DNA from 2 places in the Streptomyces polyrhachis genome. Region 1 is predicted to be linked to the other one. Evidence: predicted binding sites of a transcription regulator. Region 1 holds the regulator's gene; the other holds the start of a gene.

Region 1 (5,215 bases):
GCAGCAGCTGGCGCTGGGTGCCCTCGCCGGGGTCGAAGAGGATGCCCTCGCGGTCCCAGCGCAGGAAGTAGCCGTTGTGGTTGCGGGTCCGGGTGGGCACCTGGCTGGCGCTGCCCAGAACCGTGAACTCCCGTGCCGCCACGGCCCGTTACCCGGGGGGCCAGGTGAAGCCGCGCCCGCCCAGGACGTGGGCGTGCGCGTGGAAGACGGTCTGCCCGGCGCCGGCGCCGGTGTTGAGGACGATCCGGTAGCCGCTCTCCGCGACGCCCTCGGCGGCGGCGACCTCCCCGGCCTCGCGCAGCACGTCGGCCATGACCTGCGGCGCGGCGGCGGCCAGCGCGGCGGCGTCGGGGTAGTGGGCCTTGGGGATCACCAGTACGTGGGTGGGGGCCTGCGGGTTGATGTCGCGGAAGGCGAGCGTGGTCTCGCTCTCGCGCACCACGTCCGCGGGAATCCTCCCGGCGGCCATCTTGCAGAACAGGCAGTCGCCCTGCGCCTCACCGGCCATGTGCGCGGCCCTCCTCGCGTAGTCGGACATGGATCGGATGGATCAGTGCGCCGATGCTACCGGCCCCCGGCAACCGCTCAGCCCCAGCGCCCCGAGCGGCCCAGCAGCAGGGCGGCCGCCGCCGTGCCGGCCGTGGAGGTGCGCAGGACGGTGGGGCCCAGGCGGTAGGGCTTGGCGCCCGCTTCCCCGAAGAGCGCCAACTCCTCGGGGGAGACGCCCCCTTCCGGACCGACGACCAGCACCACCGAGCCCGCGGCGGGCAGTCGGGCCGCCGCCAGGGGCAGGGAGCCCTCCTCGTGCAGGACGGCCGCGAAGTCCGCCGCGCGGAGCAGCTCGGCGACCTGCTTCGTCGTACGGGCCTCCGCGACCTCGGGGAAGCGCAGCCGGCGGGACTGCTTGCCCGCCTCGCGGGCCGTCGCGCGCCACTTGTGCAGCGCCTTGGCGCCCCGCTCGCCCTTCCACTGCGTGACGCAGCGCGCCGCCTGCCAGGGGACGACCCCGTCGACGCCGGTCTCCGTCATCGTCTCCACCGCCAGCTCGCCCCGGTCGCCCTTGGGGAGGGCCTGGACGACCGTGATACGCGGGGCCGGCTCCGGCTCGGCGAGAACCTCCGCGACCCGTACGACGAGGCGGTCGCGGCCCTCGAGAGCGTCGACCCGCGCGCGCACGCCGAGGCCGGCGCCGTCGGTGAGCACGACCTCCTCGCCCACCCGCAGGCGCTTGACGGAGACCGCGTGGCGGCCCTCGGGGCCGTCCAGCACCAGCGTGGCGCCGGGCGCCGCCGCGGCGAGGTCGGGGGACACGAAGACGGGCGCCGTCACGGCGTCACCTCCAGGGCGGGCCGCAGGGGCGCCCGCGGCTCGTCACCGGTATCGGGGGACATCCGCACCAGTATCCGCCGGGCCCCTCCCCCGCGCGGGGCGGGAGGAGGGGCCCGGCGGCACCCCCGGTCCGGACGGAGAAGCGGCCCTACCGGCCGTTGAACGCGTCCTTCAGCCGGGAGAACAGCCCCTGCTGGCCCGGCTGGAACTGCCCCAGCGGCCGCTCCTCGTCGCGCAGGGCGGCGAGCTGGCGCATCAGCCGCTCCTGCTCGGCATCGAGCTTCGTCGGCGTGGTGACCTCCACGTGCACGATGAGGTCACCGCGACCGCCGCCGCGCAGATGCGTGACACCGCGCTGGTGCAGCGGGATCGACTGGCCGGACTGGGTGCCGGGCCGGATGTCGACCTCCTCCAGTCCGTCCAGCGTCTCCAGCGAGACCTTGGTGCCCAGCGCCGCCGCCGTCATCGGGATCGTCACCGTGCAGTGCAGGTCGTCGCCGCGCCGCTGGAAGGTGGAGTGCGGCAGCTCGTGGATCTCCACGTAGAGATCGCCCGCCGGGCCGCCGCCGGGGCCGACCTCGCCCTCGCCGGCGAGCTGGATACGGGTGCCGTTGTCCACACCCGCCGGGATCTTCACCGTGAGGTTGCGGCGCGAGCGCACCCGGCCGTCGCCGGCGCACTCGGGGCAGGGGGTGGGCACGACCGTGCCGAAGCCCTGGCACTGCGGGCAGGGGCGGGAGGTCATGACCTGCCCCAGGAAGGACCGCGTGACCTGCGAGACCTCACCGCGCCCGCGGCACATGTCGCAGGTCTGCGCCGTGGTGCCGGGGGCCGCGCCCTCGCCGCTGCAGGTGGTGCAGACGATCGCCGTGTCGACCTGGAGGTCCTTGGTCGCGCCGAAGGCGGCCTCGTCCAGCTCGATGTCCAGGCGGATCATGGCGTCCTGGCCCCGGCGGGTCCGCGAGCGCGGGCCGCGCTGCGAGGCCGTACCGAAGAAGGCGTCCATGATGTCGGAGAAGTTGCCGAAGCCCTGGCCGCCGCCGAAGCCGCCGCCGCTCATCGACAGCGGGTCCCCGCCCAGGTCGTAGACCTGCTTCTTCTCCGGATCGGAGAGGACCTCGTAGGCGGCGTTGATCTCCTTGAACCGCTCCTGGGTCTTCGGATCCGGATTCACGTCCGGGTGCAGCTCGCGCGCGAGCCGCCGGAACGCCTTCTTGATCTCCTCCTGGGAGGCGTCGCGCCGCACCCCGAGGATCCCGTAGTAGTCCGTCGCCACTTACGACTCCGCCAGGATCTGTCCGACGTAACGTGCCACAGCGCGTACTGCTCCCATCGTTCCCGGGTAATCCATGCGGGTCGGTCCGACCACGCCGAGTTTGGCCAGTGCCTCGTTTTCGAGACCCCCGGCACCGTAGCCGACGGAGACGACCGATGCGGAGGTGAGTCCCTGATGTGCGTTCTCGTGCCCGATTCGCACCATCATGGTGGAGTCCTTGGCCTCGCCGAGCAGCCGCAGCAGCACGACCTGCTCCTCCAGCGCCTCCAGCACGGGCCCGATGCTCAGCGGGAAGTCGTGGTCGAAGCGGGTCAGATTGGCCGTACCGCCTATGATCAGCCGCTCCTCGGTCTCCTCGACCAGCGTCTCCATCAGCGTCGACAGCACCGCCGAGACCGTCGGGCGGTCGTCCGCGCCGAAGGAGTCCGGCAGGTCCTGCACCAGCTGCGGTACGTCCGCGAACCGGCGGCCCACGACCCGGCTGTTGAGCCGGGCGCGCAGATCGGCGAGCGAGGTGTCGGGGAAGGGCGGCTGGCAGTCGACCAGGCGCTGCTCCACCCGCCCCGTGTCCGTGATCACCACGAGCATCAGCCGGGCCGGGGAGAGCGCGAGCAGCTCGACGTGGCGCACGGTGGAGCGGGTCAGCGAGGGGTACTGCACGACCGCGACCTGCCGGGTGAGCTGCGCCAGGAGGCGCACCGTGCGGGCCACGACGTCGTCGAGGTCGACGGCGCCGTCGAGGAAGTGGTGGATGGCGCGCCGCTCGGGCGCGGAGAGCGGCTTGACGTCGGCGAGCTGGTCGACGAAGAGGCGGTAGCCCTTGTCGGTGGGGATGCGCCCGGCGCTGGTGTGCGGCTGGGCGATGTACCCCTCGTCCTCCAGCACGGCCATGTCGTTGCGGACGGTGGCCGGGGAGACGCCGAGGCTGTGCCGCTCGGTGAGCGCCTTGGAGCCCACGGGCTCCTCCGTGCCGACGTAGTCCTGGACGATGGCACGCAGCACCTCGAGTCTGCGCTCACTGAGCATGCCGTCCACCTCCGGCCTCGGTCCGTAGTCTCACCCCTGGCACTCTGCATCTGCGAGTGCCAGCTTTTCCCAGGCCAGTGTACGGGGACGCCCCGCGACCGGAGCAAGCCCGAGGCCACGGGCTGTGGACAACGTACGCACGAGGGAGGACCGCATGGCGGCGCGGGACTGGGAAGCACTGGCCCCTGGAGTGCTGCGGCGCAGGCTGCCGGGCTGGGACGCGACGGTGGGCGTGGTGGCCGGCGCCACGAAAGTGCTGCTGATCGACTCCGGCTCCACCCTGCCGGAGGGCGCGCGGATCGCCGCGCAGGTACGGGCACTCCTCGGCCGCCCTGTGACGGATCTCGCCCTCACCCACGCCCACTTCGACCACGTCCTGGGCACGGCGTCCTTCCCCGGCGCCCGCCTGCACGGCCCCGCCGGCATCGGGGCGGCGCTCACCGAGGGCCGCGAGGAGCTGCGGGAGGACGCGATCCGCCAGGGTGTGCCGCACCGGGCGGCGGCAAAGGCCGCGGCGGCCCTGCGGGCCCCCGACCACCTGGTGGCGGACGTGCACACGCTGGACCTGGGCGACCGGGAGGTACGACTGGTGAACCTGGGGGCGGCGCACTCGGCGCAGGACCTGGCGGTGGTGGTGCCGGGGCATCCCGCGCTCGTCTTCTGCGGCGACCTCGTGGAGGAGTCCGGCCCCCCGCAGGCGGGCCCCGACGCACACCCCGCCCACTGGCCGGCCGCCCTGGACCGCCTGCTGGACCTGGGCGGCGAGGACGCGCGGTACGTCCCCGGCCACGGCGCGGTCGTGGACGCGGCGTTCGTACGGCGTCAACGCACCGAGCTGGCCCACCGGTTCGGATAACCTCCTCGAATGCGTTACGGCCACGTCGACCTGACACCCCCGTGGAAGAAGTCCCACCCGGCCCCCGAGGTCCCCGCCGAACCCGGGCTGGTGGCGGAGGAGGTCGCGACGGGCTTCTGCGGCGCGGTGATCCGTACCGAGAAGACCGCCGAGGGCCCCACGGTCACCCTGGAGGACCGCTTCGGCAGGCACCGGGTCTTCCCCCTGGCCCCCCGCGCCTTCATGATCGACGGCCGTACGGTCACCCTGGTCCGCCCCGCGGCGGCCGCACCGCAGCGCCCCACCCGCACCGCCTCCGGCTCGCTGGCCGTACCGAACGCCCGCGCCCGCGTGGCCCGCGCGGGCCGTATCTACGTCGAGGGCCGCCACGACGCGGAGCTGGTGGAGAAGGTCTGGGGCGACGACCTGCGGATCGAGGGCGTGGTGGTGGAGTACCTCTCCGGCATCGACGACCTCCCCGCGATCGTCGCGGACTTCGCCCCCGACCAGGACGCCCGCCTGGGCATCCTGGTCGACCACCTGGTCCCCGGCTCCAAGGAGTCCCGTATCGCGGCCGAGGTGACCAGCGCCCACGCCCTGGTGGTGGGCCACCCGTACATCGACGTCTGGGAGGCGGTGAAACCGGCGTCCGTCGGCATCGCGGCCTGGCCCGCAATCCCCCGGGGCCAGGACTGGAAGACCGGAGTCTGCCGAGCCCTGAACTGGCCGGAGAACACAGGCGCCGCCTG
Region 2 (5,215 bases), on a different contig from region 1:
GGCGGCGCCGGCCTCGCGGGCGGCGCGGGCGCAGGGGACGGCGCCGTGCCCGTATCCGTCGGCCTTCACCACGGCCATCAGCTGCGCGGTGGGCGCGGCGGCGCGCAGGGCGCGCACGTTCGCCCGTACGGCCTCCAGATCGATCTCGGCCCTGATCCGCGTCGGTGTCTCAGTCATCGCCGCCCAGTGTCGCATCCCGCACGGGGGTGCCGATGAGCATCGAGGGCGCTCCGGCGACGCGGGTGAGGAAGACGGTGGCGGAGTTCGGACCGGCGGGTTTGACCTTGCGGCGCAGCTCCTCGGGCTCGATGGCGGAGCCGCGCTTCTTCACCGTGAGGGTGCCGACGCCGCGTTCGCGCAGGAGGGCCCTGAGCCGCTTGAGGCTGAAGGGGAGGACGTCGCTGATCTTGTACGGGGTCGCGTACGGGGTGCGTACCAGGGTGTCGGAGGTGAGGTAGGCGATGGTCTCGTCGATGAGCCCGCCGTCGATCTGCCGGGCGGCCTCCGCGACCAGGTGGGAGCGGATGACGGCGCCGTCGGGCTCGTGGAGGAAGCGGCCGACCGGGCGCACGGGCGGGTCGGGGAGCTTGGCGGCGAGGGAGGTGTGCAGGGTGGCGCCGTCCGGCAGCAGCGTGGCGCGCACGCCCGGGGTGGGCGTGCCGAACCAGAGCACCGCCTCCTTCACGTCGCCGCCGTCCGAGATCCACTCGGCCTCGGCGCCCGCGGGGACCAGCTCGTGCGGGATGCCGGGGGCGACCTTGAGCGCGGCGTGCGAGACGCGCCCGGCGACCTCCATCGCCCAGGACAGGGGCGGGGAGTACGCCTCGGGGTCGAAGATCCGCCCGCGGGCGCCGCGCCGGGCGGGGTCGCAGAAGACGGCGTCGTAGTCGGAGACGTCCACGTCGGTGACGTCGGCGCAGCGCACCTCGACCAGGTCGGCCAGGCCCAGCTCCTCGGCGTTGGCGCGGGCGACGGCGGCCGTCAGCGGGTCGAGGTCGACGGCCAGTACGCGGATGCCGGCGCGGGCCAGGGCGAGGGCGTCGCCGCCGTTGCCGCAGCACAGGTCGGCCAGCGCGCTGACCCCCAGCTCCTTGAAGCGCGCCGCGCGGTGCTCGGCCACGACGGTACGGGTGGCCTGCTCCACGCCGCCGGGGGTGAAGTACATCCGCCCCGCGTCCGCGCCGAACTTCGCCGCCGCCCGCTGGCGCAGCCGGGCCTGGGTCAGCGCGGCGGAGACCAGCTCGACCGGGTGGTCGCGGCGCAGCCGGGTGGCCAGGGCGAGCGCCTGGCCGGGGTCGTGGTCGCGGAGTTCGGCGAGCAGGGCGCGGCCCTCGGGGGAGCGCAGGGCGGCGAGGTCTTCGGGGGAGCGCACGGGCCCATTCTCCGGCACCACCCGCCGGCTGTCGGCCGGCCGGTGGACGCCTCCGGGGCGCCGCCCCGGAAGAAACAGCCCAAGCTGCCAATATCCCGCTTATGCAACTAGTAAGACAAGTAAGGCGAAATGAAGAAAAAGGGAGGCGGCGCACCTCCTTGGGGACCTCTCGAACTCCTCGAACCCCTCGAACCCTCCGGACCCGGCGGACCGGCACCGCCCTCGCCGTCCTCCTGCTCACCGCACTGGCCGCCACCTCCTGCGGCCGATCCGGTGAATCCCCCGAACACGACCTCGCGGACGCCCGCAACCCCCGCACCCCGGCGGACGTCCTGCTCGACAGCCGCACCGCCGCCGCCCCCGCCTCCGTGCGGGCGTACCGCTCCACCGAGGCGCGCGCGCTGGCCTACGACGCCTGGCGCCAGTCGCGCGCCCACGCCCGCCGCACTGCCGCCGCCCGCACCTGGGGCCTGGCCAGGGCACCGCTGCTGGCACCGCTGCCCCCGGCGGCCAAACCGCGCCTGACCACCCCGCGCGGCTTCGAGACCACCGGTGGCGGCGCCGGACTGCCTCCCGTGATCACCCGCGTCCCGACGGACGAGAAGGTCATCTTCCTGACCATCGACGACGGCAAGGACAAGGACCCCGAGCTGATCCGCATGATGCGCGAACTCGGCGTCCCCTACAGCGCCTTCCTCTCCGACTTCCTGGCCAGTGAGGACTACCCCTACTTCCACGAGATGCAGGACGCCGGGGTGGCGCTCAACAACCACACCCTCACCCACCCCAACCTGCGCCTCATGCCCTACGAGGCCCAGCGCCGCGAGATCTGCGGCCAGCAGGAGCGGCTGCGCCGGGAGTTCGGCACCGCCCCGCGCCTCTTCCGCCCGCCGTTCGGCAACTACAACGGCGACTCGCTGCGCGCCGCCGCCTCCTGCGGGGTGGAGGTCGTGCCGCTGTGGGAGCAGGAGGTCTTCCCCGACCGCTGGGCCTACCGCCGCGCCTCGCGGTCCTTCCAGCCCGGCGACATCGTGCTCACGCACTTCCGCGGCCGGGCGGACTGGAAGGGCACGATGCCCGACGTCGTACGGCAGGTGCTGCGCAAGGCCGACGCGGAGGGCTTCGCGGTGGCCCGGCTGGAGGACTACGTGTGAGCGCCCCGCCACCGTGCCCGACGTCCCGTCAGAGCACCTTTCCGCCGTCCGGGTTGCGGCCCCGACCCCCGACGCATTAGCACTCCGCTTGACCGAGTGCCAGCAGTCGTCCTAGGCTCGCCCCTGGCACTCTCCACTGGAGAGTGCCAACCGCGACAGGGCAGGTCCGGCACCCGCGACGACGGGCCTACCAGGTCGCCACCCCAGACATATGACCCCGCAGATCTCCGAAGGGGGAGGTCGGATCGTGACGACCGCCAGCTCCAAGGTTGCCATCAAGCCGCTCGAGGACCGCATTGTGGTCCAGCCGCTCGACGCCGAGCAGACCACGGCTTCGGGCCTGGTCATTCCGGACACGGCCAAGGAGAAGCCCCAGGAGGGCGTCGTCCTGGCCGTGGGCCCGGGCCGCTTCGAGGACGGCAACCGCCTGCCGCTCGACGTCTCCGTCGGCGACCTCGTTCTCTACAGCAAGTACGGCGGCACCGAGGTGAAGTACAACGGCGAGGACTACCTCGTCCTCTCGGCCCGCGACGTGCTCGCGATCATCGAGAAGTAAGACCGAGTAAGACCGGCAGCGCAAGCAGCCGACAGCAGCCAGCTGCAGTCAGAGCCCCGGCCCCACCCAACACCTCCGCGCTAAGCGACAGGGCGGGGACCGGGGCTCCGGCTCTTGACGGGCACTTGAGAGGACACACCCAATCCCATGGCCAAGACCCTGAAGTTCGACGAGGACGCCCGGCGCGCCCTCGAGCGCGGCGTCAACAAGCTTGCCGACGCGGTCAAGGTGACGATCGGCCCCAAGGGCCGCAACGTCGTCATCGACAAGAAGTTCGGCGCCCCCACCATCACCAACGACGGTGTCACCATCGCCCGCGAGGTCGAGGTCGAGGACCCGTTCGAGAACCTCGGCGCGCAGCTGGTGAAGGAGGTCGCCACCAAGACCAACGACGTCGCCGGTGACGGCACCACCACCGCCACCGTCCTGGCCCAGGCCTTCGTCCGCGAGGGCCTGCGCAACGTCGCCGCCGGCGCCTCCCCGGCCTCCCTGAAGAAGGGCATCGACGCCGCCGTCGCCGCCGTCTCCGAGGAGCTGCTGAAGACGGCCCGCCCGATCGAGGACCAGTCCGACATCGCCGCCGTCGCCTCGCTCTCCGCCCAGGACGAGCAGGTCGGCGCGCTGATCGGCGAGGCCATGGACAAGGTCGGCAAGGACGGTGTCATCACCGTCGAGGAGTCCAACACCTTCGGTGTGGAGCTGGACTTCACCGAGGGCATGGCCTTCGACAAGGGCTACCTCTCGCCGTACATGGTCACCGACCAGGAGCGGATGGAGGCCGTCCTGGAGGACCCGTACATCCTCATCACCCAGGGCAAGATCTCCTCCATCCAGGACCTCCTGCCGCTGCTGGAGAAGATCATGCAGTCCGGGGCCTCCCGCCCGCTGCTGATCATCGCCGAGGACGTCGACGGCGAGGCGCTCTCCACCCTGGTGGTCAACAAGATCCGCGGCACCTTCAACTCGGTCGCCGTCAAGGCCCCGGGCTTCGGTGACCGCCGCAAGGCCATGCTCGGCGACATCGCCGCGCTGACCGGCGGCCAGGTCGTCTCCGAGGAGGTCGGCCTCAAGCTCGACCAGGTCGGCCTGGACGTGCTGGGCTCTGCCCGCCGCGTGGTCGTCACCAAGGACGAGACCACCATCGTCGACGGTGCCGGCGCCGGCGAGGAGGTCGAGGGCCGCGTCAACCAGATCAAGGCCGAGATCGAGTCCACCGACTCGGACTGGGACCGCGAGAAGCTGCAGGAGCGCCTGGCCAAGCTGGCCGGCGGCGTCTGCGTCATCAAGGTCGGCGCCGCCACCGAGGTGGAGCTCAAGGAGCGCAAGCACCGCCTGGAGGACGCCATCTCCGCCACCCGCGCGGCCGTCGAGGAGGGCATCGTCTCCGGCGGTGGCTCCGCGCTCGTGCACGCCGCGAAGGTGCTCGCCGACAACCTGGGCCTGACGGGCGACGAGGCCACCGGCGTCTCGATCATCGCCCGCGGCTCGGTCGAGCCGCTGCGCTGGATCGCGGAGAACGCCGGCCAGGAGGGCTACGTCATCACCTCCAAGGTCGCCGACCTCCCGGCCGGCCAGGGCTACAACGCCGCCACCGGCGAGTACGGCGACCTGGTCAAGCAGGGCGTCATCGACCCGGTGAAGGTCACCCGCTCCGCCCTGGAGAACGCCGCCTCCATCGCCTCCCTGCTCCTCACGACGGAAGCCGCCGTCGTGGAGAAGCCGGAGGAGGAGAAGGCCGAGGCCGCCGGCGGCCACGGCCACGCGCACTGACGAGCTGACCGGCAGGGAAGCCCAGGCCCCGGACATCTGAGCGCCTGAGCCCCCGCCCCGAGGCCCGCACCGCCCCGAAGCCCGGTCCGCCCTCCAAGGGCGGACCGGGCTTCGGGGCGTCCATACTGATGCCCATGCCAACCGCCCTGATCACAGGATCCACCGCCGGCATCGGCGCAGCCTTCGCCCGCCAACTGGCCGCGAGAGGCCACAACCTGGTGCTGGTGGCCAGAGACGCCGAACGCCTGCGCCGCCAGGCGGACGACCTCCACGACCGCCACCGCATCGAGGTCGAGGTACTCCCCGCGGACCTCACCGAAGACGAGGGCATCGAGAAGACCGCAGCCCGCCTACGCGACCAGA

Evidence for each region. Region 1 encodes HrcA, which represses chaperone genes, less so after heat shock. Its sites were predicted from a motif close to TTNGCACTCNGNNNNNCNGAGTGCNAA; they were not measured.
Region 2: groES (co-chaperone GroES) is a predicted target of HrcA. The motif match lies at 2,603-2,629, and genes of this name have one in related genera.

The regions. Positions count from the first base shown of each region.
Region 1 covers NZ_JBHSZO010000035.1:4,233-9,447, forward strand. The annotation lists gene ACFQLX_RS20240 (ribonuclease Z) at 1-142, opposite strand, end outside; gene ACFQLX_RS20245 (histidine triad nucleotide-binding protein) at 149-508, opposite strand; gene ACFQLX_RS20250 (16S rRNA (uracil(1498)-N(3))-methyltransferase) at 586-1,329, opposite strand; gene dnaJ (molecular chaperone DnaJ) at 1,478-2,605, opposite strand; gene hrcA (heat-inducible transcriptional repressor HrcA) at 2,606-3,631, opposite strand; gene ACFQLX_RS20265 (MBL fold metallo-hydrolase) at 3,786-4,487, shown strand; gene ACFQLX_RS20270 (DUF3097 domain-containing protein) at 4,497-5,215, shown strand, end outside.
Region 2 covers NZ_JBHSZO010000016.1:14,389-19,603, reverse strand. The annotation lists gene alr (alanine racemase) at 1-177, opposite strand, end outside; gene ACFQLX_RS12090 (THUMP-like domain-containing protein) at 170-1,372, opposite strand; gene ACFQLX_RS12085 (polysaccharide deacetylase family protein) at 1,531-2,526, shown strand; gene groES (co-chaperone GroES) at 2,774-3,082, shown strand; gene groL (chaperonin GroEL) at 3,230-4,852, shown strand; gene ACFQLX_RS12070 (SDR family NAD(P)-dependent oxidoreductase) at 4,987-5,215, shown strand, end outside.